One region of the Brachybacterium avium genome, then DNA from elsewhere that is predicted to be linked to it. Evidence: riboswitches for the same ligand, from Rfam matches in the RefSeq annotation. Region 1 holds a riboswitch; each other region holds the start of a gene.

Region 1 (7,808 bases):
CGGCCGGGTGGAGACCCTCGCCGAACGCTCGGTGACCTCCGGGGGCCGCTCCTACTGGGGCGTCTCCCACGAGCTGCTGATCCGCGACTTCTATGAGCGCCTGGACGAGCCGGAGCCCTTCTGGATCGGGCCCGGCGAGGCGATGGCCTCGCTGGAGATCCTGAAGGAGGCGTACCGGCTCAGCGGGGTGGGGCCGGGGGCGTGAGCCGGCCGGGCACCCCTCCCGCAGCCGCACCACCTCACGACCCCGGCGGGCCCCCGCCTACGGCTGCGGCAGGCCCAGGTGCTCGCGCAGGGTGGACCCGGAGTACTCGCGCCGGAACCTGCCGCGCTCCTGCAGCACGGGCACGACCTGGTCGACGAAGTCCTCGATCCCTCCCGGGAGGGTGGGCGGCATGAGGTTGAAGCCGTCGGCCGCACCCGCATCGACCCAGCGCTCGATCTCGTCGGCCACCGACTCCGGAGTGCCGATGAACGTGGCATGGCCACCGCCGGCGGCGAGGAAGCCCAGCAGCTCACGCACCGTCGGGCGTGTGGTGCGGATGATCCGCAGCACCGTCGCGTAGCGCCCCTTCGGGCCGGTGAACTCCTCCAGCGGTGGCAGCGGCGGGACGGGAGCGTCCAGCTCCCAGCCCGAGGTGTCCTGGCCGACGAAGAAGGCGAGCTGGCGCAGGGAGTCCTCGACGGGGAGGCGGGAGTGGAGGTCCGCCTGCATGCGCCGGACCTCCTCCTCGGTCGAGCCGACGTAGGTGACCAGTCCCGGCACCACCGCGAGCAGGTCCGGATCACGGCCCAGCGCCGTGGCGCGGGCACGGAGGTCCGTGCGGTAGGCGTGCGCGGATTCGCGGTCCCAGGCCACCGCGTAGATCCCCTCGGCCCAGCGGGCGGCGAGGTCGCGTCCCGGCTCCGAGGCTCCGGCCTGGAACAGCACCGGGCGTCCCTGCGGCGGCGTCGGCACATTCAGCGGGCCGTCGACTGCGAAGGAGTCACCAAGGTGATCCAGCGGACGGAGCAGGGAGGAGTCGGCGTACACACCCTCGGGTCGGCAAGGATGCTCTCGCGCGGCCACGAGTCCCACAGGCCATGGAGGACCTGGATGAACTCCTCCGCCGTGCCGTACCGCTCCTCGTGGGCGGGCAGCGCGGCCATGCTGTGGTTGCGGGCCTCCGCATCGGTCATCGAGGTGACCACGTTGATCCCGGCCCGGCCGTGGGAGATGTGATCCAGGCTCGCGAGCAGCCGAGCCGCATGGAACGGATCCCAGAAGGTGCTTGAGACCGTGGTGACCAGGCCGATCCGTTCGGTGGCGCGGGCCATCGCCGTGAGCACCGTGATCGGTTCCAGGAACCAGCTGGGCCCGCGCTCGGCGCCGGTGGGCGCGATCGACTGGCCGTCTGCGAGGAAGATCGCGTCGAGCCGGCCGCGCTCGGCGATCTGGGCGAGCTCTTCCCAGTAGGTGATGTCGCCCAGGCGGGACACTGCGGAGCCGGGCGCGCGCCAGGCGGCGCCGTGGTGGCCGACCGCGTGCGCGAACAGGTTCAGCCGCACGTGGCGGGTAGCAGTCGCGGCCATCAGTCCTTCACCAGCCCGCCGTCGACGACCAGGTTCTGGCCGGTGATCGCCCGCGACCACGGCGAGGCGAAGAACAGCACGGCATCGGCGAACTCGGCGGGTGTGGTCACCGACTGCAGCGGGGTGCTCTCGGCGATCGCGTCGAAGACGGCCTCGGGCGTCGCGGAGCTCGCGTCGGTGGTGCGCAGCAGGCCGCCGCTGACCATGTTCACCGTGATGCCGCGCGGGCCGAGATCGGCGGAGAAGGTGCGGGTCAGCGACAGCAGCGCCGCCTTGGCCGCGGTGTAGTCGTGGTAGGGCACCACCGGATGCTGGAAGAGGTTGGTCCCGACGTTGATGACGCGGCCCGAACCCGCCCGGTCGAAGCCCGGCAGCGCTGCCTGGATCGTGTTCAGCGCCCCCTGCACGGCGCTTGCGAACTGGGCCGAGAAGGCGTCGTAGTCGATCGCGTCCGCCTTCGCCCTCGCGTCCCCGTTGAACGAGAAGCCGCTGAGCGCATTGTTCACAACGGTGCTGACGGGCGCGCCGAACTCGGCCTGCGCCGCCTCGAACAGTGCCTCCACCTCGCCGCGGTCCCTGACGTCGGCGCGCACCGCGACCGCTCGGCCGGGATGGCGGGCCGCGAGCTCCCGTGCGGCGTCGCCGCTGGTGAGGTGGTTGATGACGACGCGGGCCCCCTCACTCAGCAGGGCTTCGGTGATCGCGCGGCCGAGGCCGCGGGCGCCTCCGGTGACCAGGACCACCTGGTCGGCGAGGGCGGGGATGCTCCGGGACTGCGCGGGCGCAGCGGAAGAGGAGGTCATGAGTGGTTCGTCCTTTCGAAGACGGGATGCGAGCCCCCGGGATGGCGGAAGGACCGGCATCCGGGCAGGGGCGGGAGAACGCTCCACAGGTGGAGGAGCGGGACGACGGGGGTCGGCTCTGATCCCGTTCTCGCGGACGGCAGGCGCAGGCCCTTCAGGCCCGGGCCGGACGGTGTCATCACTGCCTGCGATGCCCGTACATCGTGCGCTGCTGGCCGGGGTGTCACGGCAGCCGGCGCCGCATACGGCGCCACTGCAGGTGAGACCAGTGCACAGCAGCTCATCGACGACATTCCTCCGCGAGTACGAACTCGATCAGGTTCACCGGGTGTGTTCTCAGCCCTGTCGGGCACCCCGTGTCGGTCGTCGACTATACCCATGGCCCCGCCCGTGCGGCGGTTCGTCCCGTGCGGGAGCTGCGGCGACCGTGCGGAAGGAGGGCACCCGTCCCAGTGGACGGTGCGCTGCTGGGCCGGGCCGACCCGGGACGGAAGACCGTCGGCCGATCCGCCGGGATGGACCCTCGCCGCCGCCCGCCCGCCGCTGCGGGTAGGGTGGCCTGGTTCCGTGGGAGCCCGTTCGTCGGGCTGAGAGGGCCTCGTGCCGACCACCAGCACTGGATGCGGATAATGCCGCCGTCAGGAGGACCGCTCATGCAGCACGTCGCCGTCGTCGGCGCCGGGATCATCGGACTGCTCACCGCCTTGGAGCTGAGACGCCGCGGTCACCGGGTCGAGATCCGTTCCACCGGCGTGGCCGAACAGGCCACCCACGCAGCGGCCGGGATGCTGGCTCCCACCAGTGAGGTCCAGTTCGGCCAGCACTCGCTGAGGCCCTTGATGAGGAAGGCCGCGAGCCACCACCGCGCGCTGGCCGCCGAGCTCGCCCTGCGCACCGAGGAGCCGCTGGGCTACCGCGACACCCCCACCCTCGTCGTCGGCCGCGACCGGTCCGACCTCGAGGCCCTGCGTCTTCTCGCACAGGAGCAGTGCGCGGAGGGTGCCGAGGTCGAGGAGCTCACGTCCGCGCAGCTGCGCGGTCGCGCTCCGACGCTGGCCCGGCACGTGGCCGGGGCGATGCTCGTCGCCCGCGACCACCAGGTGGACCCCCGCACCCTGGTCGCCGCCGTCGTCGACGCATTGGCCGGCCCGGGGCGTCCCGGCGACGGGCCGCCCGTCTCCCTCACCATCGGCAGCCGCGTCGCCTCCACCGAGGAGATCGACGCCGACCGGATCATTCTCGCGGCCGGCCTCGGCACCACCGAGATCGACGGACCGCACCGGGTGCTCGACCTGTCGCTGCGCCCGGTCCACGGTGACATCCTGCGCCTGCACGTCCCCGCCTCCGCCCTGCTGCCCGAGGAGGACAACCTGCTGGACCACACGGTCCGAGCCCTGGTCCGCGGGCGTCCCCTCTACCTGGTGCCGCGCGGCGGCGGCCTCGTGCTCGGGGCCACCAGCCGGGAGGACGACATGGTCGGCGCGTCGGCCGGCGCGGTGCTGACCCTGCTGCAGGACGCGGCCGAGGTCCTCCCCTCCGTCCGCGACACCGAACTGCGTGAAGTGATCGCTCGCGCCCGCCCCGGCACCCCGGATGACCTCCCGCTGCTGGGACCGGTGCCGACAGACCCGCGAGTGATCGTGTCCACCGGTTACCACCGCCACGGGATCCTGCTCTCCGCCTGGGCCGCGGCGCGCACCGCCGATCTGCTCGAGGCCGATCCCGGGGCACCGCCGCCCGGGGACATGGCCGAGGAGCTCGCCGCCGTCGATCCCGCCCGTTTCACCACCACATCCCACCTCCAGGAGGTCTCATGAGCATCGTCGTCCACGTCAACGGCGAGGATCTTGACCTGTCCGACGCCGTCACGGTCCGCGACCTGGTGGCCGACCGCCTCGGCCGCGAGGTCGGCGACGACGGGCGCGCGTGCGACGGCACCCCGCTCGGCGTGGCCATCGCGGTCGACGATGCGGTCCTGCCGCGCAGCAGCTGGGCCCACACCCCGCTGACCTCCGATGCCCGGTACGAGCTCGTCACCGCCGTCCAAGGAGGATGAATCATGACCGATACCCCCGAGACAGAACTCGTCATCGCCGGAGAGACCCTGAGCTCCCGCCTGATCATGGGCACCGGAGGCATCACGGACCTGGCGGCCCTGGAACGAGCCCTGCTCGCCTCCGGCACCGCGATGACCACGGTCGCCCTGCGCCGCTTCTCCCCGACGACGCGGGACTCCGTGTTCACGATGATCCGCCGCCTGGGGATCCGTGCCCTGCCCAACACCGCCGGCTGCTTCAGCGCCCGCGACGCCGTGCTGACGGCGGAGCTGGGCCGTCAGGCCCTCGAGACGGACTGGGTGAAGCTCGAAGTCATCGCCGATGAGGACACCCTGCTCCCCGATGGCGTCGAGCTCGTCGAGGCCACCGCCATGCTCGTCGAGCGCGGATTCACCGTGCTTCCGTACACCACGGACGATCCGGTCCTCGCGCAGCGCCTCCAGGACGTCGGCGCGGCCGCGGTGATGCCGCTGGGAGCTCCGATCGGCACCGGCCTCGGCGTGCTGAATCCCCACAACATCGAGATGATCACCTCCCGCGCCACGGTGCCGGTCGTGCTCGATGCCGGGATCGGCACCGCCTCCGATGCCGCGCTGGCGATGGAGCTCGGCTGCGACGCGGTGCTGGCCGCGAGCGCCATCACCCGCGCACGCGACCCCGAGGCCATGGCCCGCGCGATGGCCCACGCCGTCCGGGCGGGCCATCTCGCGGCGGGTGCCGGCCGGATCCCGCGCCGGAGCCTGGCGCTGGCCTCCTCGAGCCACGACGGTCGCATCACGACCGCTCACCCCGCGGGGACTTCGCATGAGCGAGACCTCCCCCGCCCCGCAGTCCCTGCCGCCGCTGGTCCCCCGGGCCCGGAGCTGACGCCGGAGCAGCTCGACCGCTACCGGCGCCAGATCACGCTGCCGCAGATCGGCACCCTCGGGCAGCGACGCCTGCGCGCGGCCTCGGTCCTGGTGGTCGGCGCGGGAGGGCTCGGCTCCCCCGCGCTGCAGTACCTCGCCGGGGCCGGTATCGGTACTCTCGGGATCGTCGACGACGACCTCGTCGACACCTCCAACCTGCACCGCCAGGTCATCCACACCACGCCGGCCATCGGTACGCCCAAGACAATGTCCGCGGCCGCAGCCGTCCGCGCCCTCAATCCCGAGGTCCAGGTGCGCACACATCCCGAGAGGCTCACCCCCGAATCGGTCACCGGCCTCGTCGAGGACTATGACCTGGTGCTCGACGGCAGCGACAACTTCGCCACCCGCTATGCCGTCGCCGACGCCAGCGAGATCACCGGGGTGCCGGTGGTCTGGGCTGCCGTGCTGCGAGGACAAGGGCAGGTCAGCGTGTTCTGGCCGGGGCGCGGCGCACACTACCGCGACGTCTTCCCCGAGCCCCCGGCCCCGGGCGAGGTGCCCTCCTGCGCGGAAGGCGGCGTACTCGGCACACTGCCGGGCCTGCTCGGGATGATCATGGGGACGCAGGTGATCCAGCTGGTCACCGGCACTGGTGAGCCGCTGGTCGGCCGGCTGCTGCTGTGGGACGAGGCCACCAGCACCTCCCGAACGCTGCGGCTCGTCCCGGACCCGCACCGCACGAGGGCCACCCGGGTGGAGGTGCCGGCCGCCGCCGACCCCTCATGCCGGCTCGGTGCGCCCGAGCCGAGCGAGACGCTCGACGTGCCCGCCCTGCGGTCGCTGCTCGATTCGGGGGCCGACGTCACGCTCATCGATGTGCGCGAGGACTGGGAGCATGCCGCCGGGGCGATCGAGGGCGCGATCCACCTCCCGCTGACTCAGCTCCTCGAGCACGGCGAGCACGCACTTCCCACGGGACGAGGCGGCGGCGAGATCGTGCTGTACTGCCAGGCCGGCTCACGCTCCGCGACCGCACTGGAACGCCTGCGACCAGCATGGGCGGGGCGCGAGGGCCGGGTGCGGCACCTCGGCGGCGGCTACGCGGCCTGGACGGCGCCGACGCCGTAGTGGATCACTCGGTGACGCCGGCGGTGCCTGGTCCGGAGCCGGGCCGCCGCGATGTCCGGGCAGGCGTCCGGGCTCAGCTCCAGTCCGCGGTGCGGTCCCTCAGCGCGCGGTAGGCCCCCAGGACCTCGGGCGTCGGCTCAGCGTCGACGGTGCGGGAGCCGCTGATGCTCCAGGCCGGCGGCTCCGGTGTCCCGGCGAGCGCCCAGGCGGCCTGACGGGCGGCGCCGAGCGCCACGTACTCCCCTCTGGGGCGATGGTCACCTCACGGCCGAAGATCGCGGGTGCCAGCTGCTGGACGGCCTGGCTGCGCGCGGCGCCGCCGATCAGGGTGATGCGGGCCGCGGCGGTACCGGTGCGGTCCTCGAGTGCGGCGATGCCGTCGGCCAGGGAGCACAGCAGGCCCTCGACATAGGCGCGGGCAACGTCCTCCCGGGTGGTGGAGGTGCTCATCCCGGTGAGGGTGGCGCGGGCGTCCGGGCGGTTCGGGGTGCGCTCGCCGTCGAAGTAGGGCAGCAGGGTCACCCCGTGCGCGCCGGGCACGCTCGCGAGCGCCAGCTGCGCCATCTCCTCGTGGGAGACCCCGAGCAGGGCCCGGCCGACCTCCAGGATCCGGGCGGCGTTGATCGTCGTGGTCATCGGCAGGAAGCGCCCGGTCGCGTCGGCGAAGCCGGTGACCGCGCCGGTGGAGTCGTTCGGGCGGGTGGGACTGACCATCGCGCACACCCCGGAGGTGCCGATCGAGACGGAGACGTCGCCCTCGCTCAGGGACAGGCCGAGCGCGGCACCCATGTTGTCACCGGTGCCGGCCGCGATCGCGGCGCCGCTCGAGGTGCGAGCCATGACCTCCTGCGGGCTGCCGGGCAGGCGGGGCAGCTCGAGCGAGCGGCCCAGCGCGAGCTCGACCAGTTCGGGCTTCCACTCCTCGCTCGCCGTGGAGTAGTAGGCGGTGCCGGAGGCGTCGCCGCGATCGGTGAAGGCAGTGGTGCCCTGCTCGGCCAGGTGGAGGGAGACAAAGTCGTGGGGCAGCAGCACGCGCGCGGCCCGCTGCGCGTTCTCGGGCTCGTGGTCCCGCACCCAGCGCAGCTTGGAGGCGGTGAAGGAGGCGACCATCAGGCTGCCGATCTCGGCGACGCTCGCCTCGGGCCCGCCCATCTCCTCGATCAGCGTCTCGGCCTGCGGGGCGGAGCGGGTGTCGTTCCACAGCAGGGCGTCGCGCACCACCTCACCCTGCGCATCCAGCAGCACCATGCCGTGCTGCTGGCCGCCGACGGCCACGGCCTCGGCCCGCTCCAGCAGCGGGCCGGCCGCCTCGTCGACCGCGGCGAGCCAGGCCCGGGGATCGACCTCGGTGCCGTCGGGGTGGGCGGCGCGGCGCTCCTGGAGGACCTCACCGGAGG
Region 2 (7,808 bases), 1.1 Mb from region 1:
CCGGCGAGGTGCGCGAGCCCGGCGCGCTCCAGCAGCTCCTCGGCGAGGACGGGATCGGTGGCCCAGGGGGAGGCGCTCAGCTCGGCCCGCACGGTGGTCGCGACGAAGGAGTGCTCGGGGTTCTGGGGGACCGCCGCGATCCGTGCGGGCTCCGGCCGCTGCACCTCGCCGGTCGCCGGTGCGGCCGCATCGAGCAGGGTGCGCAGCATGGTGGTCTTCCCTGCTCCGGAGGGGCCGGTGAGCACGCTGAGGCGACCGGCGCGCACCTCGAGGTCCAGGGGCGAGGTCAGCCCGCGGGAGGGGACGGTGACGCCGCGCAGCGAGGCGACGATCGGCCCCGCCCCGACTGATCGCGTCGCGGCCGGTCGCGCCGCGCTCTTCTCCTCGGGGACCAGCACCCCGATCTCCTGCAGCAGCGCCCGCTGCTCGCGCAGCACCTCGCCCGGTGCCCCGTCGGCGAGGATCTGCGCCTGCTCGCCGAGCACCACCAACCGGTCCACGTGAGCCAGCCAGGGCCCCAGCCGGTGCTCGGCGATGACCAGACCGGCACCGTCGGCGGCCACGAGGATCGCCTCGCGGACACGGTCCGCGGTGTCGGGGTCGAGCATGCTGGTGGGCTCGTCCAGCAGCAGCAGCTCGGGGTCGAGGGCGAGGCCGCCGGCCAGTGCGATGCGCTGCTGCTGCCCGCCGGAGACCTCGAGCGGACCCCGCTGGGGATCCAGCCCCACCTGTGCGGCCGCGAGGGCTGCGGCGACGCGCTCACGGATCTCCGTGCGGTCCAGGGCGGCGTTCTCGGGCCCGAAGGCGATGTCGCGGAAGGCCGTCGCCGCGACCACGGCATGCGCGGGATTCTGCAGCAGCAGCCCGGCCTCCCCGGGCCGGGTCGGTGGAGGCAGCAGGCCGGTGCCCTCGCCGGATTCCTCGTCGAGGAGCCCGGCGAGGGCCCGCAGCACGGTCGACTTCCCGCTGCCGCTGGCACCCGCCAGCAGCACCCGCTGCCCGGCCGGGATCGTGAGGTCCAGCGAGGCGATCGTGGGCCGGGAGCGGGTCAGCGGTCGCCAGGTCAGACCGGTCAGCTGTCGACCGGTCGTGGCAGGGGCGCGGGGAGGGGTGATCGGGGCCGCCTGCTCAGGCCTCGGCGACCCGGGCGTGCTCCCGGCCGGCGGCGAGGGAGTCCACCGCGCCGGTGGAGACCAGCGCCCGTGCGGCCGCCCAGCCGAGCACGCCGCACAGCAGCACCCCGGAGACCAGGAAGCAGGCGAGCATCGCGCCGGAGAAGGCCCAGCTCATCTCCTGGTAGTACGCGACCTTCTCCCATCCCCACTCCAGCAGCGCGGCGAGGACGCCGCCCAGCACGGCGACCGGCAGGCCGAAGCGCCGGTAGCGGGTCAGCAGGAACGCGAGTTCGACGCCGCCGCCCTGCATCAGGCCGGAGATCGCGGTGCCCCAGCCCCACTGGCTGCCCAGCAGCATCGACAGCACGGCGGCGAGCAGCCCGGCCAGCAGGGCGGCACCGGGCTTGCGCACGATGAGCCCCGCGAGCATCGCCGGCAGGAACCAGATCCCGGCCAGCAGTCCCTCGGCGGGCTTGAACGTCGCGGTCAGCGGTCCGATCAGCGTGTACAGCTGGCCGTAGCCCAGGTACGCGACGCCGAAGGCGGCGCCGATCAGAACGGTGACCAGCAGGTCCACGGTACGGAAACGAGTCATCACTTCTCCTTCCCTCTGGAAGGGGCGCGGGCGCCGGCGGCGCTCCACGGATATCCCGACTCCCTACGCCGGTGTGAGCCGGATCAGGTTCGAGGGTCTGCGCGGGCTGCGCACTCTCAGCACCTCGCGGTGCTCCCCTGTCAGTGGATGACGAGGGGGAAGTCTACCCGTTCAGCGCCGGGAACGGATCGCCTGGTCGACCGCGGTGGCCGTGGCGTGCGGGTCCTCGGGGAGAGGATGTAGTGGGTGGAGCCGCGGCCGATGATCTCGACCATCGTCCCCGGCCGGGTGACCAGCATCCGGTAGGGCTGTTGGATCTGGTCGAGGGTGAAGATCTTCCGCGACCCGACAGGGGTGAGCTCCGCGGGCTGCGGAGTCGATGCGCGGCTGCGACGCCATCCGTAGCCGCCGAGGGCCACGCCCACCTGCGAGCGCGGCAGCTCGCGCAGCTGCACGGTGCGGAAATCCTCCAGCGGCCAGGGCTTGCGAGGCAGGAACCCTCCCAAGCTGACCGTCAGCCCGTGCCCGTCCACGATGAAGCGGGTCCGCTGCCCCATCCACGTCCACACCGCCAGGCCCAGGAACAGCACTGCCACCAGCAGCATGCCCAGCGATGTGGAGCGCTGCGCCATGAGCAGCGCGAGCACGGCGCCGGCCACCAGAGTGATCGCGATGCGGGTCCAGCCGATGGACGAGGGCCGCGTGCGACCCACGTAGAACGGCGCCTCCGGCCTCACCAGATGCTCACCCGCTCCTCGGGTGCGCGGTACATCGCATCACCCTCATGGACTTCGAAGGCGGTGTGGAACTCCTCCAGGTGGCTCGCGACCGTGTTGCAGCGGAACTCCATCGGGGCGTGGGGGTCCACGGCCAGGCGGCGGATCGCCTCCTGGGTGCGGTGGCGGCCGCGCCACACCGTCGCCCACGACCAGAACACCCGCTGCAGGCCGGTGAAGCCGTCGATCTCGGCCTCGACCTCGGCGGCGTCGTGGCTGGCCAGGTAGGCCTTCACCCCGATGGACAGTCCGCCCAGGTCGCCGATGTTCTCGCCGATGGTCAGGGCGCCGTTGACGCGATGGGAGTCGTCGAGGTCCCGGGGTGAGAGGGCCGAGTACTGGGTGATGAGCTGCGCGGCGCGGGTGTCGAAGGCCTCGCGGTCCTCGGGTGTCCACCAGGAGACCAGGTTGCCCTCGCCGTCGTACTTCGAGCCCTGATCGTCGAAGCCGTGGCCCACCTCGTGGCCGATGACCGCACCGATCCCGCCGAAGTTCACGGCGTCCTCGGCTTCGGCATCGAAAAACGGGGGCTGCAGGATCGCGGCGGGGAAGACGATCTCGTTCGCGCCCGGGTTGTAGTAGGCGTTGACCGTCTGCGGGGTCATGTGCCACTCGGTCTCGTCGATCGGCCCTCCCACTTTGGAGAACTCGAACGCGGCCTCGAAGCAGCGGGAGGCCCGGGCGCTGGCGACCAGGTCACCGGGCACGAGCTCGAGGCCGTCGTACTCGCGCCACTGCTCGGGGTAACCGATCTTCGGGGTGAACCGCTCGAGCTTGGCGAGGGCCTTCTGCCGGGTGGCCGGGGTCATCCACGGCAGGCTCCGGATGGAGTCGCGGTAGGCGTCCATCAGCGCGTCGACCAGCTCGGTCATGCGCTCCTTGTGCGCGGCCGGGAAGTGGCGGGCGACATATTCACGGCCCACCGCGAAGCCGACGACACCCTCGACGAAGGCGACACCGCGCTTCCACCGCTCCCGCAGCTCCTCGGCTCCCGAGAGGATCTTCCCGGAGAAGGCGAAGTCCTCCTCGACCAGGACGGCGGGACCGTACGGCGCGTAGGCGGACACGGCATGCACGGCCAGCCAGCTGCGCAGCACCTCGAGGTCCTCCCCGGCCAGCAGCCGGGCGGCGGCGGCGACGAAGTCGGGCTGACCGATCGAGACCACCTCGAAGGCCGTGGCCGGGGCACCGGTGCCCTCGACGTAGGCATCCCAGGGGAAGCTCGGCGCCAGCTCCCGGCGCTGGGCGGAGCCCATCGGGTTGTAGGACTTCTCCCGGTCGCGCAGGCGCACCACGTCCAGGTGGCAGGCGGCCAGACGGGTCTCGAAGTCCATCACGGCGGCGGCGAGGTCCTCGGCGCTCCCGGGGACCAGACCCTCGCGACCGGCGAGCCCCGTGACGCGGGCGAGGTTCGCCAGGTGCTGGACGTAGGCGGTGCGGATCTCGGCGTAGTCCTCCTCGCGGTAGTAGGACTCGTCCGGCAGGCCCAGCCCGCCCTGGTGGATCTTGACCTGGTAGTTCGTCGAGTCCATGTCGTCGGTCCAGACGTACGCCAGCAGCGCGGAGGTGCCGGAGTCCGGGGCCGCCATGGTTCGTACGATGCCCTCGAGATCCGGGGTGGAGGTGACCTCGGCCAGCAGACCCTCGAACACGCCGAGGCCGGCCTGCTCGATCGCCTCGGTATCCATGAACATCCGGTACAGCGCGCCCACCCGGTGGTGATCCGTGGCAGGGACCTGCTCGCCGCGCGGGTCGCGGGACTCCGCGTCGGCCGCGGCCTCCTCGATGATCTCGCGCACCCGCTCCTCGGAGAGGTCCCGCAGGGCGTGGAAGGCGCCGTCGCTGGAGCGGTCCGCGGGCATCACATGCTCGCGCAGCCACCGGCCGTTGACATGGCCGAAGAGGTCGTCCTGGATGCGGACGGACTCGTCGACCTGATCGAGCCAGAGGCCGGAGGGGCGAGTGGAGGGGGTGGGGGCAGTGGTCATCATCGGCTCCTGCAGGATGGGGGTACGGGGATCAGAGGGTGAGCAGCCCGAAGACGGCGAGCGCGAGGGTGAGCAGCCCGAGGCCGACGGGGGCGTAGGCCCAGGGGCTGCGGGAGCGCTCGGCCGGCGAGCGGCGATGGAGCACCAGGGTGGAGAGACCGACACCGATCGAGAGCACGATCGTGCCGATCGCCAGCACCGGCGAGAGGATCACCAGCACCGTGGCGCCGACCTGGAACATCACGGTGCCCGCCACGTCGAGCAGGCGCATCAGCACGGTCGAGCGCGCGCCGACCCGATGCGCCAGCATCGTGGAGATCGCTTCCTCGGACCAGTCGCCGGGACGGGCGATGCGCTGCCGGGTGGTGATGGTCTGGGCGGTGGCGAGCAGCAGCCACACCAGCGCGCAGCCGGCCCCGACCCAGATGCCGAGCTCCGGGCGCACATCAGCGGGCCACAGCAGGATCGCCAGCAGCACCGCAGCGACACGCAGCAGCTCCTCGACGACACTGCGCACGGCCAGCAGGCCGGGGTTCACGGCCAGCTGGGTGCGGGTGCGCGCGACGAACAGGCTGGTGGCCACCAGCGAGGCCAGCTGGGCGGCGCCCAGGCCGATCCCCAGCAGCAGGGGGACCGGTGTCAGGGGGCGAAGGGCAGGATCGCCAGCAGCAGGATGACAGCCAGCACCGGGATCAGCAGCGCCTGGATCGACAGGCCTTTGACGAGGTCCCGGACGAGATCCGCGCCACTGGGCGGATGGTCGTGGCCGGTGTGATCGTGGGGGTCGTCGCCGTGCGGTGCGGAGGCCGCGGAGGTGTCTGTCATGAAGCTCCTTCTGGGTCCTCACCAGGGTACCGGGACCGGACTGGGCGCAGTTCGCCGCCAGCGGTGTGGAACCATGGCCGGGTGACGATCGATGCGATGAACACCAGCGGAGAGGGCCTGTCCCAGGCTCAGCGCCAGCGTGCCATCGGCACCGTCGTGGCGGCAGCGGCCGGGGATGCGCTCGGCGCCCCCTACGAGTTCCAGCCGCCGCTGCCCGATTCCGAGGACATCGACATGATCGGGGGCGGGGTCCTCGATTGGCAGCCGGGGGAGTGGACCGACGACACCGCGATGGCGATCGTGGTGCTGGAGGCGTCCCTCGCCGCCTCCGACGGTCATGACCTGCGGGTCGAGACTGCGCAGAACCACATCGCCCGCGAGTGGTATTCGTGGTCCCTGGGCACTCCCGACATCGGCACGCTCACCTCGCAGGTGGTCCGCACCGCGGCGGATCTCGCCCGCGAGGACGGCCACTACGCGCCGCGGGCGAAGGATTTCCGGCTCGCCGCGGCCACTGCGCACGAGCAGCTGCCGGCCTCTGCGGGGAACGGCTCGCTGATGAGGGTGCACGTGACCGTGCTTCCCTATCTGCTCTCCTCGGAGGAGGACGCGGTCGAGGCGATGACCGCGGTGTGTCGCTTGACACACGTGCATCCCGACACGATCGAGGCGAACGTGCTGTGGGGACTGGCCGTGCGCCACGCGATCCTCACCGGGCAGATCGACGTGCGGGTGGGGCTCGGGCAGCTTCCCGCCGATCGGCGTGCCGTATGGCTCGAACGGATCGAGGAGGCGGAGCTCTCGACGCCGGTGATGTTCCGTCGCAACGGCTGGGTCGTCGGCGCCTTCCAGGCGGCCTGGGCGGCGATCGCCGGTGTCAGCCCGATCCCGGAGGGCAAGTTCGCCCAGCGCGACGCGCTGGTGACGGCGCTGCGGTCCGCGGTGCGCGCAGGCTATGACACCGACACGGTCGCGTGCATCACCGGAGCGCTGATGGGGGCGGCGCTCGGCCCCAAGGCGGTGCTGCCGGAGTGGCGGCGGATACTCTTCGGCTGGCCGAGCTACGAGGTCGACGAGCTCTACGGGCTGGTGGAACGCGTGATCGCGCCGATGGTCCGCGAGGGCGCGGCAGAGGGCAGGGCATGAGGCACGAGTCCTGGGAGCTGCGGATCCTCAGCTGGAACCTCTGGGAGCTGCGCGGCGATCTGGCGGCGCTGATCGAAGCCGCCCGGGACCTGCAGCCCGATGTGCTGCTGATCCAGGAGTCGCCGCGGTTCGTGCTGCCGAGCGCCCGGCTGCGGTGGCTGGCCAGACGGGTCGGCCGACGGGTGCTGCTCGGCGGCGCCGGCGGTCGTGGCCTGGCGATCCTCGCCACCGACGAGGTCGCCGCCCAGGTGATCCGCCGGGGTGCGCATCCGGTGGAGCAGACGGTGTCGGATCTGAACTCGACCTATCCGCGAGGGGTCGCGGCGGTGCGGCTCTCGATCCCCGGCGGCGGCGCCGTGGTGGTCGCCTCGACGCATCTGGCGCTGCAGGAGGAGAACCGGCTGCGGCACGCGGAGCACCTGGCCGCGCTGGTGCGCGGCGCCGGAGCACCGGTCATCGTCGGCGGGGACCTCAACGAGACCGCGGACGGCGCGGCGCGCCGCCATCTCGCGCCGCTGCTCCGCGATCCCGCAGCCGTCTCGGAGCACACCTTCCCGGCCGCGTCACCGAGCCGTCGCATCGATGCGGTCCTGGTCACGGAGCAGGTCCGCGTGCGGGACGCACGTGCCGTGCGCTCCACTGCAGCGGTCCAGGAGTCCCGGCTCCGCGGGGCCTCGGACCATCTGCCGGCGCTGCTGGACGTCTCCCTCTGAGCGCTGGCCCGAGCCCGGGTGCGGGCGCGGGTACGCAGGGAGCCGTCAGTCCCGCACGTGCAGCCCGGTGCGCAGCCGGACCATGTCGTCCTGCCCGCCGACATGGCGGATCGCGATGCCGCCCGGCGTCTCGCCGATGACGGTGAGCTGGGTGCGGTAGGAGTCGATGGCGCGCAGCACGGGGTCGGCGGTCCCGGGATGAGCGCGTTCGATGATGCGGGGGTCGGGGTCGCCGTCCGGGAGCGCGCTGGCGATCTGGATCAGCGGCACCTGGGCGCGGGCGCTGGCTGCGACGGCGACGTGATGCGCCCGGACGTGGTCGGGGTGGCCGTAGGTCCCCTCGTCGTCATAGCCGATGACGGCATCCGGCTGCACCGTCCGCAGGAGCGCCACGAGATCGTCCACGGCCTCCTCGAGCGGGCGGAGGGAGAAGCTGTCGGCCCCGGCGCTGTCCGAGGGCCCCGCGAGCCCCTCCCGCACCCACTGCATGCCGGAGTCGCGGTAGCGGCGCGGCGCGGCGCCGGGGGAGAGGGCCGGGGCGGTGCCGAGCCAGTGCCGCTCGGCGATCCCCAGGGCGGAGGCCGCGGCGGCGATCTCCGCCTCGCGGACCTCCTCGAGCGGCCGGGACTCCGCGGCGTCGAGCGAGCCGG
Region 3 (7,808 bases), 660 kb from region 1:
GCGGGCGGCCGCGGTCGCCATCTCGGGCACGCCCTCGCCGTCGGCGGCGATGCGTCGGGACTCGATGCCGGTGCGCTGGCGGATCCACTCATCGCTGGTCTCGACCAGCTGCTCGAGATCCTGGTTCGTCATCACACGCGCGGGCCGGTAGTGGCCGGTGCCCACGATCCGGGAGCCGGGGCTCGTGGGTGCCGTACGGAAGGCGGGACTCGGGGGCTTCGAGGTGTCGAAGATGTCGGCTCCTGCGGGATCGTGGCGGACCGGTGCGGACCGCGCCAGGCGTAGACCCTACGGGGCTTCGCTGGACGGGCAGACGTGTTCACGCGGTGACGGTCAGGGTGGAGCGGGCGTCGGCGCCGCGGCGCACGTGGATCTGCTCGGCGATCTGCGCTTTCATGTCGCCGACGTGGCTGACGATCCCGATCACGCGGCCGCTCTCGGCGAGCCGTCCGATCTCGCGGACCACGGTCTCGAGCGTCTCGGGGTCCAGCGAGCCGAAGCCCTCGTCGATGAAGAGGGTCTCCATCTGCACTCCCCCGGCCTCGCCCATGACGATGTCGGCGAGGCCGAGGGCGAGCGCGAGGGAGACGAAGAAGGTCTCGCCGCCGGAGAGGGTCTCGGGCACGCGCACCTGGTCGGTGCGGCGGTCCAGCACCAGCAGGTCCAGGCCGGTCTTCCTCGCGCCGCGGGCACCGGTGTCGCGCAGCAGCTCGAGGTCGGAGCCGGAGAACAGGGCCAGGCGCACGTTCGCCGCCTCGATGACGGCGTCGAGCCGCCACATCAGCACGTAGGTGGACAGCTGCACCCGCTCCCCGTCGCTCGAGCGGCCGGTGGCGAGGTCGGCGACGCGCACGGTGATGCCCGCGTCCTCGCTGACGCTGCGCACCTGGGCCGATGCGGTCCGCAGTGCGGTCCGGGCGGCGGCGGCGCGTTCAGCGATGCCCCGCAGCCGGGCGGCGATACCGGCGGCCTCCTGCACCGCGGCACGGGCGGCTTTGAGCTTCTCGGCGGTCGCGACCACTACGGCCTCCGCCTGCTCCCGGGCCTCCGGCGTCGCGACGACCTCGGCGATGCCCTCCTCGGCCAGGCCGTCGGCGAGCCGGGACTCGTCGACCGCGCGGGTCTGGACGAGCTTCTGCAGCCGCCCGCGCTCCTCGGCGGCGAGGACGGCGGCACGGACCGCCTCGACGGTGGCGAGCCCGCTGGCAGCCAGGGACGTCTCCGCCTCCTCGACGAGCTCCGCCACCCGCTGCTCGGCCTCGGTCCGGCTGCGCAGCGCCTCCCGCAGGGCGGTCGCGGCCCGGGCGCGGGCGAGGTGGGCGCGGCGGCGGTCGGCGATGGAGTCGTCCTCCCCGCGAGCCTCGGCGATCCTGCTGCGGTCGGTCTCCAGTGCCTCGGCCGCGGCGGCGATCGCGGTGCGTTCGCGCTCGACGCCGAGAGCATCGGCCTCCCTGCGCCGGGTGAGGCGCTCGGTCTCCTCGTCGAAGGCGGTCAGCGCGGTCTCGAGCTCTGCGGCCTCCTTCTCGGCCGTGCGGGCGGCAGTGACCTGCGTCTTCACCGCCTCGACGGCGGTCGTCGCGGTCTCGGGGGTGAGGTCTCCGGCGGCCTCGTGGAGCCGGGCGAGCTCCTGGCCCGCCAGGGCGTGCTGCTGCTCAGCGCGGGAGTGCGCGGCCTCGGCGGCCCGGCGCTCCTCCTCCGCGGCCTCGACCTGCTCGGGGCCGACGGCGTCCTCGGCGGTGCTCGCCGGGTGCGGATGCTCGAGCGCGCCGCAGACGGGGCAGGCGTCCCCGGCCTCGAGGTCGACGGCGAGCTCGGCGGCGATCCCGGCGAAGCGGCGGCGGCGCAGCTGGTTCTCCGTCGCCGCCCGTTCCTGCGCGGTGCGCAGGCTGGCTGCGGCCTGTTCGCGGGCGGTCTCGACCTGTTTCTGCTGGGCCGCGGCAGCGGTGGTGGCCTGTTGGCGCTCCTCGGCGGTGCGCAGCGCGAGCCGGGCGTCACCGAGAGCGGCGGCATCCTTGCGCGCGGCATCCCGGGCGGTGACCTGCTCGGTGCGTCGGGTCGGCCGTGCCTCGAGCTGCTCGGTGAGCGCGGCGAGGGCGGTCGTCGACGCGGTGAGCTGCTCGCGTCGCCCGGCGAGCTGCTGCTCCCGCGCGGGCAGCCCGGCCTCGAGCTCGACGAGGTCCTTCAGCGTGCCGGCGGCGGTCGTGGCCTCGTCGGCCGTTGCGGCCAGCTGGGCAGCAGCGTCCTCCTCCTCCAGCAGGTCCACCACCGACTTCTGCCGCTCCGCGGTGGTGCTCGCGAGCTGTGCGAGGGCCTCGACCACGGTGGCGGCCTTCGTGGTGGCGCCGTCGCGGCGACGCAGCACCTCGACGACGGGGCGAGCGGTCTCGTCGCGCTGCAGGGCGGTCTGCGCGCTCTCGAGGGCGGTCTTCTCCTTCTCGAGCCGATCGGCGAGCTCGTCGAGCTCCCGCCGGCGGTCGATGCGCGTGCGGGCGGTGGTCGCGGCCTCGGCCGCGGTGCGGGCGGCCTGTTCGGCGGTCCCGGCCTGCTCCGCCGCGCCACCGGCCTCGTCGGCCCGGGCGGTCACCGCCGCGAGGTGCTCCTCGGCGAGCCCGGCCAGCGGCTCCAGGCGCAGTGCAGCGGCGTGCTCCTCGAGCACGCCGACCGGTTCCTCCTCCAGAGCGGCGGCTTCGGTGAAGCGGGCCAGCGCGGTGCCGAGGGTCTGCTGGGCGGCGTCGACCTCGCGCCTGGCCTGCTTGCGCATCTCCTCGAGCTGCTTCTCGACGGCGGCGTAGGTCTCGGTGCCGAACACGCGCTGCAGCACCGTCTGGCGTTCCCCGGTGCCGGCGCGCAGGAAGCGGGCGAACTCGTTCTGCGGCAGCAGGACGGTCTGCGTGAACTGCTCGCGGGTCAGTCCCACGGCGCGCTGGATCTCGCGGCCCACTTCGTCGATCCGGGCGGCGATCGCTTCGACGCCGCTGCCCCCGCCTGCGGTGTCGGCGATGACGTCCTCGATCAGCTGCGGGGAGCCGATCCGCCAGAGCACGGCCTTGGCCTGCTCCTTCGTGGTGCCGGTGCCACGCAGTTTGGGGCGGTGGAACTCGGGTTGGCGGCGCACCCGGAAGATGCCGGAGGCGGTCTCGAACACCAGGTCCACCACGCTCGCCTCGGTGGGCGGCGCGAACTGCGAACGGATCCGGTCGCCGCTGCTGACGCTGCCGGCGACCTGCCCGTACAGGGCGTAGACGATGGCATCGAGGATCGTGGACTTGCCGGAGCCGGTGGGGCCCTCGAGCAGGAACATGCCGCTCGCGCCGAGAGCGGCGAGGTCGATCTGCACGGTGCCGGCGAAGGGGCCGATCCCGGTCAGGCGCAGGTGGTGAAGCTTCACGAGGCCTCCTGCTGGCGGCGCACCGCGGTATAGGCGCGGTCCAGGACCTCGTGCTCGGCGGCGGTGGGAGCCGCGCCGGTGACGTGGGCGAGGAAGTCGTCCATCACGTCCAACGGATTCTGCTCCCGCCGCACCACCGGGGTGCCCGCTCTCGCCTCCCGCCCCTCGGGCGCGTATTCGGTCAGCAGCAGTTGCGGGAAGGCCTCGCGCAGCTGTTCCTGCAGGTGGGCGGGGCGGGCCGGGTCGGTGACGACGGCCTTGATCCAGTCGCCGCCGTGCTCGGGGGCGCGGGCGAGGATCTCCTCGAGGGAGCCGCGCAGCTCGGTGAGCGGGCGCGGCACCGGGGTGTGGATCCGTCGGACCTCTGCCGCGGTCCCGGGGGCGCCGAGCTCGACCAGCAGCACCGACTTGCGGTGGTTCTTCTCGGAGAAGGAGAAGGCCAGCGGCGAGCCGGAGTACCAGGCGGGGGCGCCGACGAGGCGGGTGAGGTCCTGGCAGCCGTGCAGGTGGCCCAGCGCCAGGTAGTCGAGGCCTCCCAGCACACCGGCGGGCACCGAGTCGACGCCGCCGACGGAGAGGTCCCGCTCGGAGTCGCTGGCATCGCCGCCGGTGACGAAGGTGTGGGCGAGGACGACGGTGCGCGCTCCCGGATGCGCGGCGGCGCGCTCATGCACACGCTCCAGCGCGGCGCGGGTGACGGCCTCGTGGCTGCGAGCCAGCGGCGGCTCCCCCTCCGCGACCAGCTCGGTGCGGGCCCGGTCGGGTTCGAGGTAGGGCAGGCCGAAGAAGAGCACCTCGCCGTGCTCATCGGCCACGGAGACGGGGTGTTCGATGCCGGGAACGTCGGTGAGCAGGTGGATGCCGGCGCGCATCAGGGAACGGCCGAAGCCGAGCCGCTCCGGGGAGTCATGGTTCCCGGAGGTCAGCACCACGGTGGCGCCGGTGTCGGCCAGGCGCGCCAGGGCGCTGTCCAGCAGGGTCACGCTGGACACGGCGGGCACGGCGCGGTCGTAGACGTCGCCGGGGATGACGACCACGTCGACCCGCTCGGTCTCGACCAGCGCGACCAGCCAGTCGAGGAAGGCGGCCTGGTGGGCATGCAGGTCGACCTTGTGCAGGGTGCGGCCCAGGTGCCAGTCCGAGGTGTGCAGGATCTTCATGCCCTGAGCCTACGAGCGGGGGCCGACAGCCGGTGACGTCTCACCGTCGTGGACGGCGGGCCCCGCTGCGAGCTCGTGCTCTAGGGTGGTCGGCGGACACGGGGTGCGTGAGACGCGCTGAGATGACACCCGTGGAACCTGATCTAGTTCGTACTAGCGAAGGGATGTCCGCATGAGTTCGGATCCTTGCACCCAGTCCCCCTCTGCCCTCCTCCCCGTCCGGCCGACGGTGCCGCGCGTGGTCTCGATCGCGGGGACGGACCCCACCGGCGGCGCCGGCACCGCCGCGGATCTCAAGTCGATCACCGCCGCGGGCGGGTTCGGCATGGCCGTCGTCACCGCGGTGGTCGCCCAGAACACCCACGGCGTGCGCGACATCCATGTGCCGCCGGCCGAGTTCCTCGCCGCCCAACTGGCCGCGGTCAGCGATGACGTCACCCTCGAGGCCGTCAAGACCGGCATGCTCGGCACCGTCGAGGTCATCGAGACGGTCGCGGCCTGGCTCGACGCGCACCCACCGCGGGTGCTCGTGGTGGACCCGGTGATGGTCGCCACCAGCGGGCATCGCCTCCTGGAACCCGCGGCCGAGCAGGCGATGATCCGCTTCTGCCGTCGCGCGAGCGTGGTCACCCCCAACATCGACGAGCTCGCGGTGCTCACCGGTGCGCCGCGCGCGAGGAGCGAAGGGGAGGCGCTCGCGCAGGCCGGCCGCTGGGCGGCGGAGACCGGGGTCGCCGTCGTCGTCAAGACGGGTCACCTCGAGGACCGCGAGGTGAGCAACACCTGGGTGGAGGCCGACGGCGCGCAGCACCGGGCGAGCTCGGCCCGGGTGGAGACCACGAGCACGCACGGCACCGGCTGCTCCCTCGCCTCCGCCCTCGCCACCCGCCTCGGGGCCGGTCACAGCCCCGCCGCGGCCCTGGCCTGGGCGACCCAGTGGCTGCATGAGGCGATCGTGCACGGCGGGGCGCTGCACGTCGGGACGGGGCACGGCCCCGTTGACCACGCCCACCAGGGCCGACGGCTGGCAGCGGCCGGTTCCGCCGCGCCCTGGCTGCGGGTGGGCGAGGTCCCCGCCCGGCTCGAGACGCCCGAGGACCTGATCGATGCCTGCGCGGGAGCTGCCGGGACGGAGGCCGGGACCGCCCCGGTGCTCCCGGTCGTCGCCCCCGCCGGCCCGTGGACCGCCGCGCTCTGGGCCGCCGGCTCCTCCCTGGCTGCGCAGGTGGCGGGCTCCGGATTCGTCCGGGCGCTGGTGGAGGGGAGCCTGACCGGCCCGGCCTTCGAGTTCTATCTCGCCCAGGATGCGCTCTACCTCGCCCGCTACTCCCGCGCCCTGGCCGCCCTCGCGGAGGCGTCCACCACCGCCTCGGGCCGCACGTTCTGGGCGGAGTCCCCCCGGACCTGTCTGACGGTCGAGGCGGAGCTGCATCGTTCGTGGCTCTCCGCGGAACCGGCCGAGGATGGCACCGCCATCAGCCCGGTGACCAGCGCGTACACCGACTTCCTGCTCGCCCATGCGCTCGGCTCCGCCGCCCCGGTGACGGCCGCCGCGGTGCTGCCGTGCTTCTGGCTCTACGCGCAGGTGGGCGGTGATCTGGCCGAGATCGCGCCGGGCCATCCGTACGCCGCCTGGTTGGAGACCTATCGCGATCCCGGGTTCGTCGAGGGCGTGCAGGGGGCGCTGGGCGAGGTCGAGCGGGAGGTCGCTGCGGCCACCCCCGCCCAGCGGGCCGCGGCGACGCGAGCGTTCCTCCTGGCGTGCCGCCACGAGCTGGAGTTCTTCGAGCAGGCCCGTCGGCTCGAGCCGCACGCCGCCCAGGCGGAGGCCGTTCTCAGCGGGGCGACCCGATGACCGCTGCCGCCTCGACGCTCACCGAACCCCAGCAGCTGCCCCCGGCGGGGCGAGCCGCCCTGCGGGCCGGGGTGGTCGGCAACTTCATCGACAACATCCATGTGTTCCTGCCCGTGACGGCCCTCGCCCCCGCGATGCTGGTGCTCGCAGGGCCCGGTGCGACCGCCTCCACCGGGGCGCTGATCATCATCGCGATGCTCATGGGCCGTCCCGTCGGCGGGGTCGTGTTCGGCCGGATCTCGGACCGCCTCGGCCGCACCCGCACCACGCGGATCGCGATCGGCGGCACGGCCGCATGTGCGCTGGCGATCGCCCTGGTCCCCACCCATCAGCTGCTGGGCATCGGGACGGTGACGCTGATCCTGCTGCTGCGCTTCCTCGGCGGCATCTTCGTGGCCGGGAGTACTCGGCCGCGATCCCGCTGGCGATGGAATGGTCGGCGCCGCGTCGGCGCGGGCTGATGAGCGGGCTGATCCTGTCGATGGCCCCTTGGGCGCAGGCGGCGGTGGCCTTCGCCGTCGCCATGCTTCTGACGCTGCTCGGGCCGCAGCAGTACGCGGCCTGGGGGTGGCGGGTGCTGTTCGCGGCCGGGGCTCTGCTCTCCGTGGGCATGCTGCTGTACTACCGCCGGCAGGTGAGCGATGCCCCGCTGTTCACGCAGCAGCAGGAGGCACTTCCCGCGACCGGCCCGGGCACCGCGCCTGCGCCCGTGCCCGCGCCCGCACCGGCCCCGACCCTGCGCAGCCTGCTCACCGGTTCCTGGTCGCGCGCGTTCTGGCAGGTGTTCGCGATGATGACGGGGCTGTGGCTGCTGACCTACACCACCGTGCTGCTGCTCACCGAGCGGCTGTCCACCGATGCTCCGCTGGAGCCGATCGCGGTGCCCATCGTCATGGGGCTGGCCTCGGTGGCGCAGGCGGTGGCGATGGCGCTGGCCGGGCACCTGTCCACCCTGGTGGGGCGGCGCCGGCTGCTGATGATCTGGGGAGCGGCCGCGACGGTGACGGGACCGCTGCTGTGGTGGCTCGCGGTCACCTCCCCCACGCTGGCGATGGCCGCCGCCTGCGCCGCGCTGCTGCAGATCGCCACCGTCGCCGCCTACGGGCCGATCGCCGCCTATCTCTCCGAGCGCTTCCCCACCTCGATCCGCTCGACCGGGTACGGCGCCGGGTACAGCCTGTCGTTGGTGCTGCCGGCGCTCTACCCCTTCTATGTGCCCGCGCTGGAGCCGGTGCTGGGCCGTCACGGCACCGTCCTGGCCCTGATCGTGCTCGGCGGTCTGCTGCTGGTGATCGGTGCCGCGCGCGGACCGCGCCTGCGACCGCGTGAGCTGGACGCGGACCTCGACACCGTGGCCACCGGGAGCCTCCAATGACCGCCCGGCCCGGCACCGACCCGGATCTGG
Region 4 (7,808 bases), 1.1 Mb from region 1:
GACGGTGAGGGCACCGAGCCCGATCACCAGCGCCCGCAGCGCCAGCGCCGCGCCCAGCACGATCCCCTCCTCGGTGATCCGGATCGGCAGCTCGGGCCAGGGTTCGTGCCCGGGGCGGCTGACCACATTGACCAGAAAGATCCCGCTGGCGAACACCACGAACGGCAACTGGCCGCGCAGCAGGGCCAGCGGTCCGCGGCGGCAGCCGATCATCACGCCGGCGCCGAGCAGCGCGTACAGCACCAGCAGCGGCACCGGGTCGGTGAGCGCGATGCACACGATGCTCAGGCCGGTCAGCAGGGCCAGCAGCACGGTGGGGTTGCGCCGGGCGAGCCGGCCCCGGGGGCCCGCCCTCGGGTCGGGCTCCACGGCCGACGGAGGCTTCTCCGCGGCCGGCTGGGGCTCTGCCCCGGCCAGCGGGCACGCGTCCGCGACCGGCTCTCCTGCGACGAGCCCGGCGCGCTGCAGCAGCGCCGTGTCCTGCAGCAGGTCTGCTGGCGGCATCGGCCCGTTCAGTCGGCCGTCATCGATCACGGCCACCGCATCGGCCGCTTCCACCGTGCGCAGGTCATGGGTGGCGATGACCACCCCCTGCCCGGCATCAGCCGCCTCCCGCAGCTGGTTGAGGACGGTGTGTGCGGCGGCTCGGTCCAGGCCGTAGCCGGGCTCGTCCGCCAGCAGCACCGGCCGCTCGGTCAGCAGCATCGCGCCGAGGGAGAGGCGACGCTGCTGACCGCCGGAGAGCGCGAAGGGGCTCGCCTCCCGCTGCTCCTCGAGCCCGAGCCGGGTGAGCATCGCCGTGACCTGGGCGGGATCCACCCCGGACGCCGCGAGCTCACCGGTCACGGTGTCGGCCACGAACTGGGCCTCGGGCCGCTGGAACACCAGGCCCGCCGCAGCGCCCTCGACCTCACCGCGAAGCGGCGGATCCAGCCGGGACAGCGCCCCCAGCAGGGTGGATTTGCCGGCACCGTTGCGGCCGACGACGGCGAGCAACTGCCCGGAACGCACGGTGAGGTCGACCCCGGAGAGGACCGGACGACCCTGATGGCCGAGTTCGGCGCCCCGCACGGTCAGCAGCGGCTCCCTCGCGGGATCCGCCGCAGCATTCGCCGGTGAGTCCGGGGCGAGGTCCCGGACAGGGCCCGCACAGCGCTCCGGACTCAGCTCCGCCGCGCCCTCCAGCTGCTGCTCGAGCTCGCGCGGCAGCCAGCACCCGGCCTCCCGCAGCGTGGCGCCGTGACGGGCGAAGACCTCCCCGGTGGGTCCGTCGGCGAGCACCCGACCGGAGGCGTCCAGGGCGATGGTGCGCGGCGGCAGCCCCGCCACCCCACGCTCTCCCGCCCAGTCGTCGAGCCGGTGCTCGACCAGCAGCACCGCGACCTCGCCGCCGGCGGCGGCTGCCGTGACGGCCTCACGCACCGCCTGCACCCCGTCGGCGTCGAGCATCGCGGTCGGTTCATCCAGCAGCAGCAGGCGGGGCCGGCCCACCACGGCCGCGGCGAGCCCTGCCCGCTGCAGCTGCCCGCCGGACAGCGTCGCGGCGGCGCGCTCGCTCAGGTCATCGATCCCGGCCTCGGCCAGCGCGCGGTGCACGCGCTGGCCGATCTGCGCGGGCGGGACGCAACGGCTCTCCAGCGGGAGCGCGACGTCGTCGGCCACCTGCGGCAGGCAGACCCCGTCGGCCGGGTCCTGCCCGAGGAATCCGACGGCCGCGGACGCGGCGAGGACGCCGCCGGCGATCGGATCGATCTCCCCCACCCGCAGCGTCCCGGTGACCCGGCCCCGCTGATGGGCGGGGATCGCGCCGGCGAGCGCCCGCAGCAGCGTGGACTTGCCGCAGCCGCTGGGTCCCAGCAGCAGCACCTGCTCCCCCGCGCGCAGGGTCCCGGTCCAGGGGCCGACACCGGCGCCCGAGGGCAGCACCACCTCGAGGTCCCTCGCCTCGACGACGAGCTCGGCAGGCGCTGTGGGCTCGGTGGACGCGGCGGCCCCGACCGGGCGCGATGTGTCGTCCCGGACCGTTCCCGCCTCAGCGGACACGGCGCTGCGGGATCTCGTCGGCCTGCGCCGACGCACCGATGGCGAAGTTCGTCAGCACTCCGGTGCGCTCCAGCGCGCGGACGATCACGCGGGCCAGCAGCCCGCCGAGGACGAGCCCAGAGAGCACCTGCATGCCCAGGCGCAGCGTGAGCAGGTCCTGGCCGTACCAGCCCATCCGGTACGCGGACCAGAAGAACACCAGGCCCGCGCCGAGCGCACCGGAGGCGGCGAACACGCCCCAGCCGAAGCGGCGGTAGCGGGTCAGGGCGAAGGGCAGCTCGCTGCCGAGGCCCTGCAGCGCGGCCGAGAGCACCAGCAGCGGGCCGACGGGGCTGCCCAGGAACACCACTTCGATGGTCCCGGCGAGCATCTCGGCGAGGATCCCCACGCCGGGGCGGCGGATGATCGCGATCGCGATCGGGGCCACCAACAGCCAGGAGCCGAAGATCACGTGCTGGGCGACATCACCGGCGGGGCCCATCGCGATCGCCAGCCAGCTCCAGGCCTGGACGAACACCCAGTACAGGAATCCGAACAGCACGCCGAGCACGACGACCAGCACGATCTCGCGCAGACCGAGTCGGGAGCGGGCGGGTGTGGGATCGGGGTCCGGGCTCGCAGGGGGCGGCGGGCCGCCGGGGGCAGCGGCGGGAGCGGTGGTGGGTGCGGAGGCGTCGTCAGAAGCGGGGATCACGGTCCGTGCCTTTCCAGACGGGCACGGGCGCGCGGCGACATTCGCTCGGCGGAGCTCCCTGCGCCGGCATGATCCGGATCAGGTTCTACGGTCGGAGTTCGAGAACTCCCTCTCAGCCCGGCCTACCGGACTCCCGTGCACGGGGCCACCCTAACTGCAGCGGTCCCTCCCGTGCACGGTGTCCAGCCGGCGGACCCTTCCGTGGCCGGTTCGGCTCATGGCGGGTCCTCGATGAGGGGCACGAAGAGGTAGGCCCCGTGGACGGTCTCCTCCAGCGCGTCGCCGCGGCGGGCGATCCGTCGCATCTGCTGGCCGACGGGGATGACCAGGATCCCGCCCTCGCCCAGCTGTGCGGGCAGCGCCGGCGGCAGGCGGCCGGCTCCGGCGGAGACGAGGATCCGGTCGAAGGGCGCGTCCTCGGGGGCGCCGAGCACGCCGGGCCGGGCGGCGCGGATCCTCGCCCGGCCCTCGGGCACGGTCTCGGCGAGCGCGGTGCGCGCCGGGCTCAGCAGCCGCTGCTGGCGCTCGAGGCCCAGCACCTCCCCGGTGGGGCCGACGAGATGGGCGAGCAGGGCGGTGGTCCATCCGGAGCCGGCTCCGAGGTCGAGCACCCGGTGCCCCTCTCGCACCTCGAGCAGGCGGAGCATGTTCTCGACGGTGGTGGGCTGCGAGTTGGTCTGCCCCTCACCGATCGGCAGCGGGGCGTCCTCGCCCGCCCGGTGACGGAGCGCGGCGGGGAGGAAACGGGCCCGCGGCACCGCCCGCATCGCCTGGGCGATCCGGTCGGCAGGGACCTCCCTGCCGAGCAGCTCCTGCATCTTGCTCACTTCCCGACCTCCTCGGCCCGGCGCGCTCGGCCGGGCGTGCTCAGTCCGCGCCGACCTCGATGACCCCGTCTGCCGGCCAATCGCGCACCTCGGTGCCCTCGGGAGCGAGATTCGTGGACTGGCGCAGGAAGATCGGACGGCCCGCGTCGCTCGCGATCGCGTCGTGCACCGGCAGCGCGAGCACCGGGCCGACAGCGCGCAGGAAGTCGATGGTCTCGCCGATCTTCGACCAGGGAGCGACCACCGCGAAGGCGAGCACGTCGATGCCCCGGAACTGCGGGACCGGTTCGAGCGAGTCGCCGGTGATGCCGAGGCGGGGACCGTCCCCGGCGGAGAGCACCAGGCCCGAGTTCCCCACCCGGGGGATGTCCGGGTGGATGACCGCGTGCTGGCCGCCGACGGCCTCGAGGCGCACCGCCTGCTCGCCCGGGACCGCAGGCAGTTCATGCGTGTCCCCGGCGGCGAGGGCCAGCAGGCGCTGCGCCGGGATCGCGGCGGCATCGCCCGCGGGTTCGGCGAGGAGCGCGGCCGTCTCCGGCTCGGCGATCACCTCGGCGCCGCCGGCCCGGTCCAGCACCTCCTGGAGCAGTGCCCGGTCGAGGTGGTCGGGATGCTGGTGCGTGATCAGCACGGCGTCCAGTCCGGACAGCAGCTCGGCGTCCAGGCCGCGCACGGCCTCCGTGCTGAAGCCGCCGGGGTCCACGAGCAGGCGCCGCCCGGCGATCTCCACGAGCAGGCAGGAATGGACGAGGTGGTGGATCTTCATCGGGTCCTCCCGGGGGCGAGGTCAGGTGTGCCTCGAACATATCGTCGCGGACGGCTCCTGCCCAGGGCCGGACCGCGCTGAGTCCACAACGCCCACACTGCGCGACCGCGCCCCGGGCGAGACGCGGACCCCATGGTGGGCAGCCCGCCGCCGGGACGCTCCGGCTCGGTACCATGTCAGGGGTCGGGCTCGTCCCGTCGGCCGCCCCGTGCGCCGACCGTGCCCGCCCCGCAGCCCTCACCCGCCAGGACCGCATCCCGCGGCCGTCGTCCCCCAGGAGAGCACCCATGCCACGTGTCGTGGTCCACGTCATGCCCAAGCCGGAGATCCTCGACCCGCAGGGCAAGGCCGTCGCCGCCGCGCTCCCCCGCCTGGGCTTCGAGGGCATCGCCTCGGTCCGTCAGGGCAAGCGGTTCGAGCTCGAGGTCGAGGGCGAGGTCACCGAGCAGGTGCTCGCCTCCCTGCGCGAGGCCGCGGAGACCCTGCTGTCCAACCCCGTCATCGAGGACGTCGTCTCGATCGACGTCGAGGACGCCGCCGACGGGAAGGCGCAGGCCTGATGCGCATCGGTGTGGTGACCTTCCCGGGCACGCTCGATGACCGGGACGCGCTGCGCGCCGTGCGGCTCGCCGGCGCCGAACCCGTCGCGCTCTGGCACGGAGAGGGCGACCTCAAGGACGTCGACGCGATCGTGCTGCCCGGCGGCTTCTCCTACGGCGACTACCTGCGCGCCGGCGCCATCAGCGGATTCGCCCCGGTGATGGAGAAAGTGGTCGACGCCGCGACGGGTGGGATGCCGGTGCTCGGCATCTGCAACGGCTTCCAGATCCTGTGCGAGACGCACCTGCTGCCCGGCGCGATGATCAAGAACGCCCATCGTGCGTTCCTCTGCCGCGACCAGCCGCTCACGGTGGAGAACACCCGCACCGCCTGGACCAGCGGGTACGAGGCGGGCCAGGTGATCCGCATCCCGCTGAAGAACCAGGACGGCCAGTACGTCGCCGATGAGCGCACCCTCACCCAGCTCGAGGACGAGGGCCGAGTGGTGTTCCGCTACGCCGCCGGCGCCACCCACGGCCCCGCCGGTTTCGAGGCCAACCCCAACGGGTCACGCCACGACATCGCCGGGATCACCAACGCCGCCGGCAACGTGGTGGGCCTGATGCCGCACCCGGAGCACGCGGTCGAGGCCGGTTTCGGTCCGGACCAGCCCGGTGAGGGCACCCGTTCCGGCACCGACGGCCTGACCATGTTCACCTCGGTGCTGAGCAGCCTGGTCGGCTGACCACTGCGGCCGCGCCGCCGCACGGGACCGCCGCACCGCGGCACCGGGCCGCAGCGCTGCCGCACCACCGGGCCACCGCACCGCCGGGCCACCGCACCGCCGTACCGCAGCGCCGCCGCACCACCAGGATTGTCAGGATCCGAACCAGAATCTGCTCGAGAATGGTACGGATCCTGACAATCCGGTGCCCGTGACAATCCGGTGCCCGTGGGACGTGGCCGGTCAGCGCACCGCGCTGAGCACGGTGAAGCGGCGGTCGCGGGCGCGCTGCTGCACGGCGCCGACGCGGGCCTCGAGCTCGGCGCGGTAGCGGAGGTGGGAGTTGTGGACGAACCACAGCTGCCCGCCGGGACGCAGCACGCGGGCCGCCGAGTCCAGCAGACCGTGCACGAGGGTCGCGTCCACGACGGTGCCGTCGTGGAACGGCGGATTCAGCACCACCAGATCGACGCTGCTGTCGGCCACCTGGGAGAGGGACTCGTCCCAGCTCACACGCACCCCCTCGCGGGAGAGCCCCGACGCCTCTAGGGTGGCGCGGGTGGAGGCGACCGCCTCGGCGTCGTCATCGCTGCCCAGCACCTCCGCCTCGGGCAGCGCGGCGGCGAGGTGAGCGGTGAGCAGGCCGTTGCCGCTGCCGAGGTCCACGGCGCGCTCTGCGGAGATCTCACCCTCGACGAGTGCCCGATCCAGCGCCTCCAGCAGCAGCAGGCTGCCGGCGTCGGCCCGGGAACCGCCGAAGACCCCGCCGCTGCCGCGCAGCGCCAGTTCGCGCGGCTGCCCGTGCACACTCACCGTCACCGCACCGGCGATGGGTTCCGGTGCAAGAGCCTCCGGGCGCGGGCCGGAGGCGATCAGTGCACGGGACTTGCCCACGCCCCGTGAGGCACGGACCTCGGTGAAGGAGCCGGCCAGCACCTCGTTCTGGGAGCGGGTCATGTGCTTGACGCGACCGCCCGCGACGAGGGTCAGGTCCTCGCGCCCGCCCTGGCCGGCGAAGCGGGCGAGGCGGCGGGCGAGGTCCTCGAGCCCGGCGAGGGACTTGGGCAGGCGGGCGAGCACGAGGTGGGCGTCGGCCTCGGCGGCGAACTCCTCCAGCGGGAGGGGGTCCGCCCCGGCCGCGAGCACCAGCCGGCCCGCACCCACCGCGGAGGCGAAGCGTTCGGCGAGCGCGGAGGTCTCGGCGCGCGAGGCGCTCCAGGACCAGACCCGGGCCTCCGGCTGCTCAGCGAGCGAGTCGAGGGCAGCGGAGGTCAGCTCACCGGTGCTGTCGGCCACGACGATCAGGTCGCAGGGGCAGCCGGTGAGGCCCTCCTCTCCGGCTGCCTGCAGGATCACCCGCTCTGTCTGGTCGGGCGCGGCCGTCGGGGCCGGGCCGGGATGCTGTGCGGCGCCGCTGCTGGGCTCGTCGGCGCTGGTCATATCGGTGCTGGTCATATCGGTGCTGTCCGTCTCTGCGCTGTCCGTCTCTGCGCTGTTCATGTCGGTGCGGGTCACGTCGTCCTTCGAAGGGTGGTCCGTCACGGGGGTCCGTCGACGGTCGGGATGGGGTCGGGTGGTCATGCGGAGATCCCGCGCCGGCCGCGGGAGCGCAGGCGACCGTGCGGCAGCGCTGGTGCCGGCAGGGCGTCCGGGGTGCTCGCGGCGAACGGCCCGAACTGCTCGTCCTGCTCCGCGAGGCCTCCGCGCGCGAGGACGGTGTCCGCGATCGGTGCGGACTCGAGAGGATGCTCGACCCCGATCTCCGCCTGGTAGCGGGCGCGGAACTGTTCGATCTCCTCGTGGGTGCGACCCACGAAGTTCCACCACATGATGATGTCCTCCCCCAGCGGCTCGCCGCCGAGCAGCATCACCCGCAGGTCCTCGCCGGTCTCGGCGCGGATGGTCAGCTGGGCAACGCCGTCGGGCAGCATCATCAGCTCCCGGCTCGCGATCGTGCTCTCGTGCTCTTTCATCGCGAGCGGCGAACCCGCCGGCAGGCCCGTGCTCGGCAGATCGGTGCCCGGCAGGTCAGCGCGGAGCTGTGCGGCACCGCGATCGACGAGCAGTCCGTACTCATGCCCGGGGTCCAGATCGATGCGCAGGGAGGTGCCCGCCCGCAGATCCAGCTGGGCCATGCTCAGCGGGATGTCGGTCCGCACCTCGCTGCGGTCCTCGAGCACGACGCCGTCCTCCGTGGTGGCGCGGAACTCCCCC

Evidence for each region. A riboswitch is a leader RNA that binds a small molecule or an ion and turns the genes downstream of it on or off. The one in region 1 is predicted to bind thiamine pyrophosphate.
Region 2: it holds a riboswitch for thiamine pyrophosphate, as region 1 does, so the genes downstream of both, CFK39_RS13845 (ECF transporter S component) here and thiO (glycine oxidase ThiO) in region 1, are expected to answer to the same signal.
Region 3: it holds a riboswitch for thiamine pyrophosphate, as region 1 does, so the genes downstream of both, CFK39_RS06140 (bifunctional hydroxymethylpyrimidine kinase/phosphomethylpyrimidine kinase) here and thiO (glycine oxidase ThiO) in region 1, are expected to answer to the same signal.
Region 4: it holds a riboswitch for thiamine pyrophosphate, as region 1 does, so the genes downstream of both, CFK39_RS04040 (ECF transporter S component) here and thiO (glycine oxidase ThiO) in region 1, are expected to answer to the same signal.

The regions. Positions count from the first base shown of each region.
Region 1 is NZ_CP022316.1:2,002,194-2,010,001, reverse strand. It holds gene CFK39_RS09080 (Gfo/Idh/MocA family protein) at 1-205, shown strand, start outside; partial or broken gene CFK39_RS09075 (LLM class flavin-dependent oxidoreductase) at 263-1,572, opposite strand; gene CFK39_RS09070 (3-oxoacyl-ACP reductase) at 1,572-2,375, opposite strand; TPP riboswitch at 2,651-2,742, opposite strand; TPP riboswitch at 2,933-3,036, shown strand; gene thiO (glycine oxidase ThiO) at 3,029-4,192, shown strand; gene thiS (sulfur carrier protein ThiS) at 4,189-4,431, shown strand; partial or broken gene CFK39_RS09055 (thiazole synthase) at 4,435-5,208, shown strand; gene CFK39_RS09050 (ThiF family adenylyltransferase) at 5,206-6,411, shown strand; partial or broken gene xylB (xylulokinase) at 6,485-7,808, opposite strand, start outside.
Region 2 is NZ_CP022316.1:3,094,481-3,102,288, forward strand. It holds gene CFK39_RS13840 (ATP-binding cassette domain-containing protein) at 1-992, opposite strand, end outside; gene CFK39_RS13845 (ECF transporter S component) at 1,129-1,710, opposite strand; TPP riboswitch at 1,754-1,859, opposite strand; gene CFK39_RS13850 (hypothetical protein) at 1,851-2,447, opposite strand; gene CFK39_RS13855 (M13 family metallopeptidase) at 2,444-4,474, opposite strand; gene CFK39_RS13860 (hypothetical protein) at 4,506-5,057, opposite strand; gene CFK39_RS17035 (hypothetical protein) at 5,114-5,299, opposite strand; gene CFK39_RS13865 (ADP-ribosylglycohydrolase family protein) at 5,396-6,445, shown strand; gene CFK39_RS13870 (endonuclease/exonuclease/phosphatase family protein) at 6,442-7,158, shown strand; gene CFK39_RS13875 (PIG-L family deacetylase) at 7,204-7,808, opposite strand, start outside.
Region 3 is NZ_CP022316.1:1,339,385-1,347,192, forward strand. It holds gene CFK39_RS06125 (beta-ketoacyl-ACP synthase 3) at 1-132, opposite strand, end outside; gene CFK39_RS06130 (AAA family ATPase) at 320-3,388, opposite strand; gene CFK39_RS06135 (exonuclease SbcCD subunit D) at 3,385-4,548, opposite strand; TPP riboswitch at 4,638-4,730, shown strand; gene CFK39_RS06140 (bifunctional hydroxymethylpyrimidine kinase/phosphomethylpyrimidine kinase) at 4,721-6,403, shown strand; gene CFK39_RS16740 (MFS transporter) at 6,400-6,864, shown strand; gene CFK39_RS06145 (MFS transporter) at 6,864-7,778, shown strand; gene thiM (hydroxyethylthiazole kinase) at 7,775-7,808, shown strand, end outside.
Region 4 is NZ_CP022316.1:886,774-894,581, forward strand. It holds gene CFK39_RS04035 (ATP-binding cassette domain-containing protein) at 1-2,043, opposite strand, end outside; gene CFK39_RS04040 (ECF transporter S component) at 2,033-2,737, opposite strand; TPP riboswitch at 2,776-2,884, opposite strand; gene CFK39_RS04045 (protein-L-isoaspartate O-methyltransferase family protein) at 2,953-3,555, opposite strand; gene CFK39_RS04050 (MBL fold metallo-hydrolase) at 3,605-4,330, opposite strand; gene purS (phosphoribosylformylglycinamidine synthase subunit PurS) at 4,618-4,890, shown strand; gene purQ (phosphoribosylformylglycinamidine synthase subunit PurQ) at 4,890-5,615, shown strand; gene CFK39_RS04065 (class I SAM-dependent methyltransferase) at 5,838-7,109, opposite strand; gene CFK39_RS04070 (pirin family protein) at 7,172-7,808, opposite strand, start outside.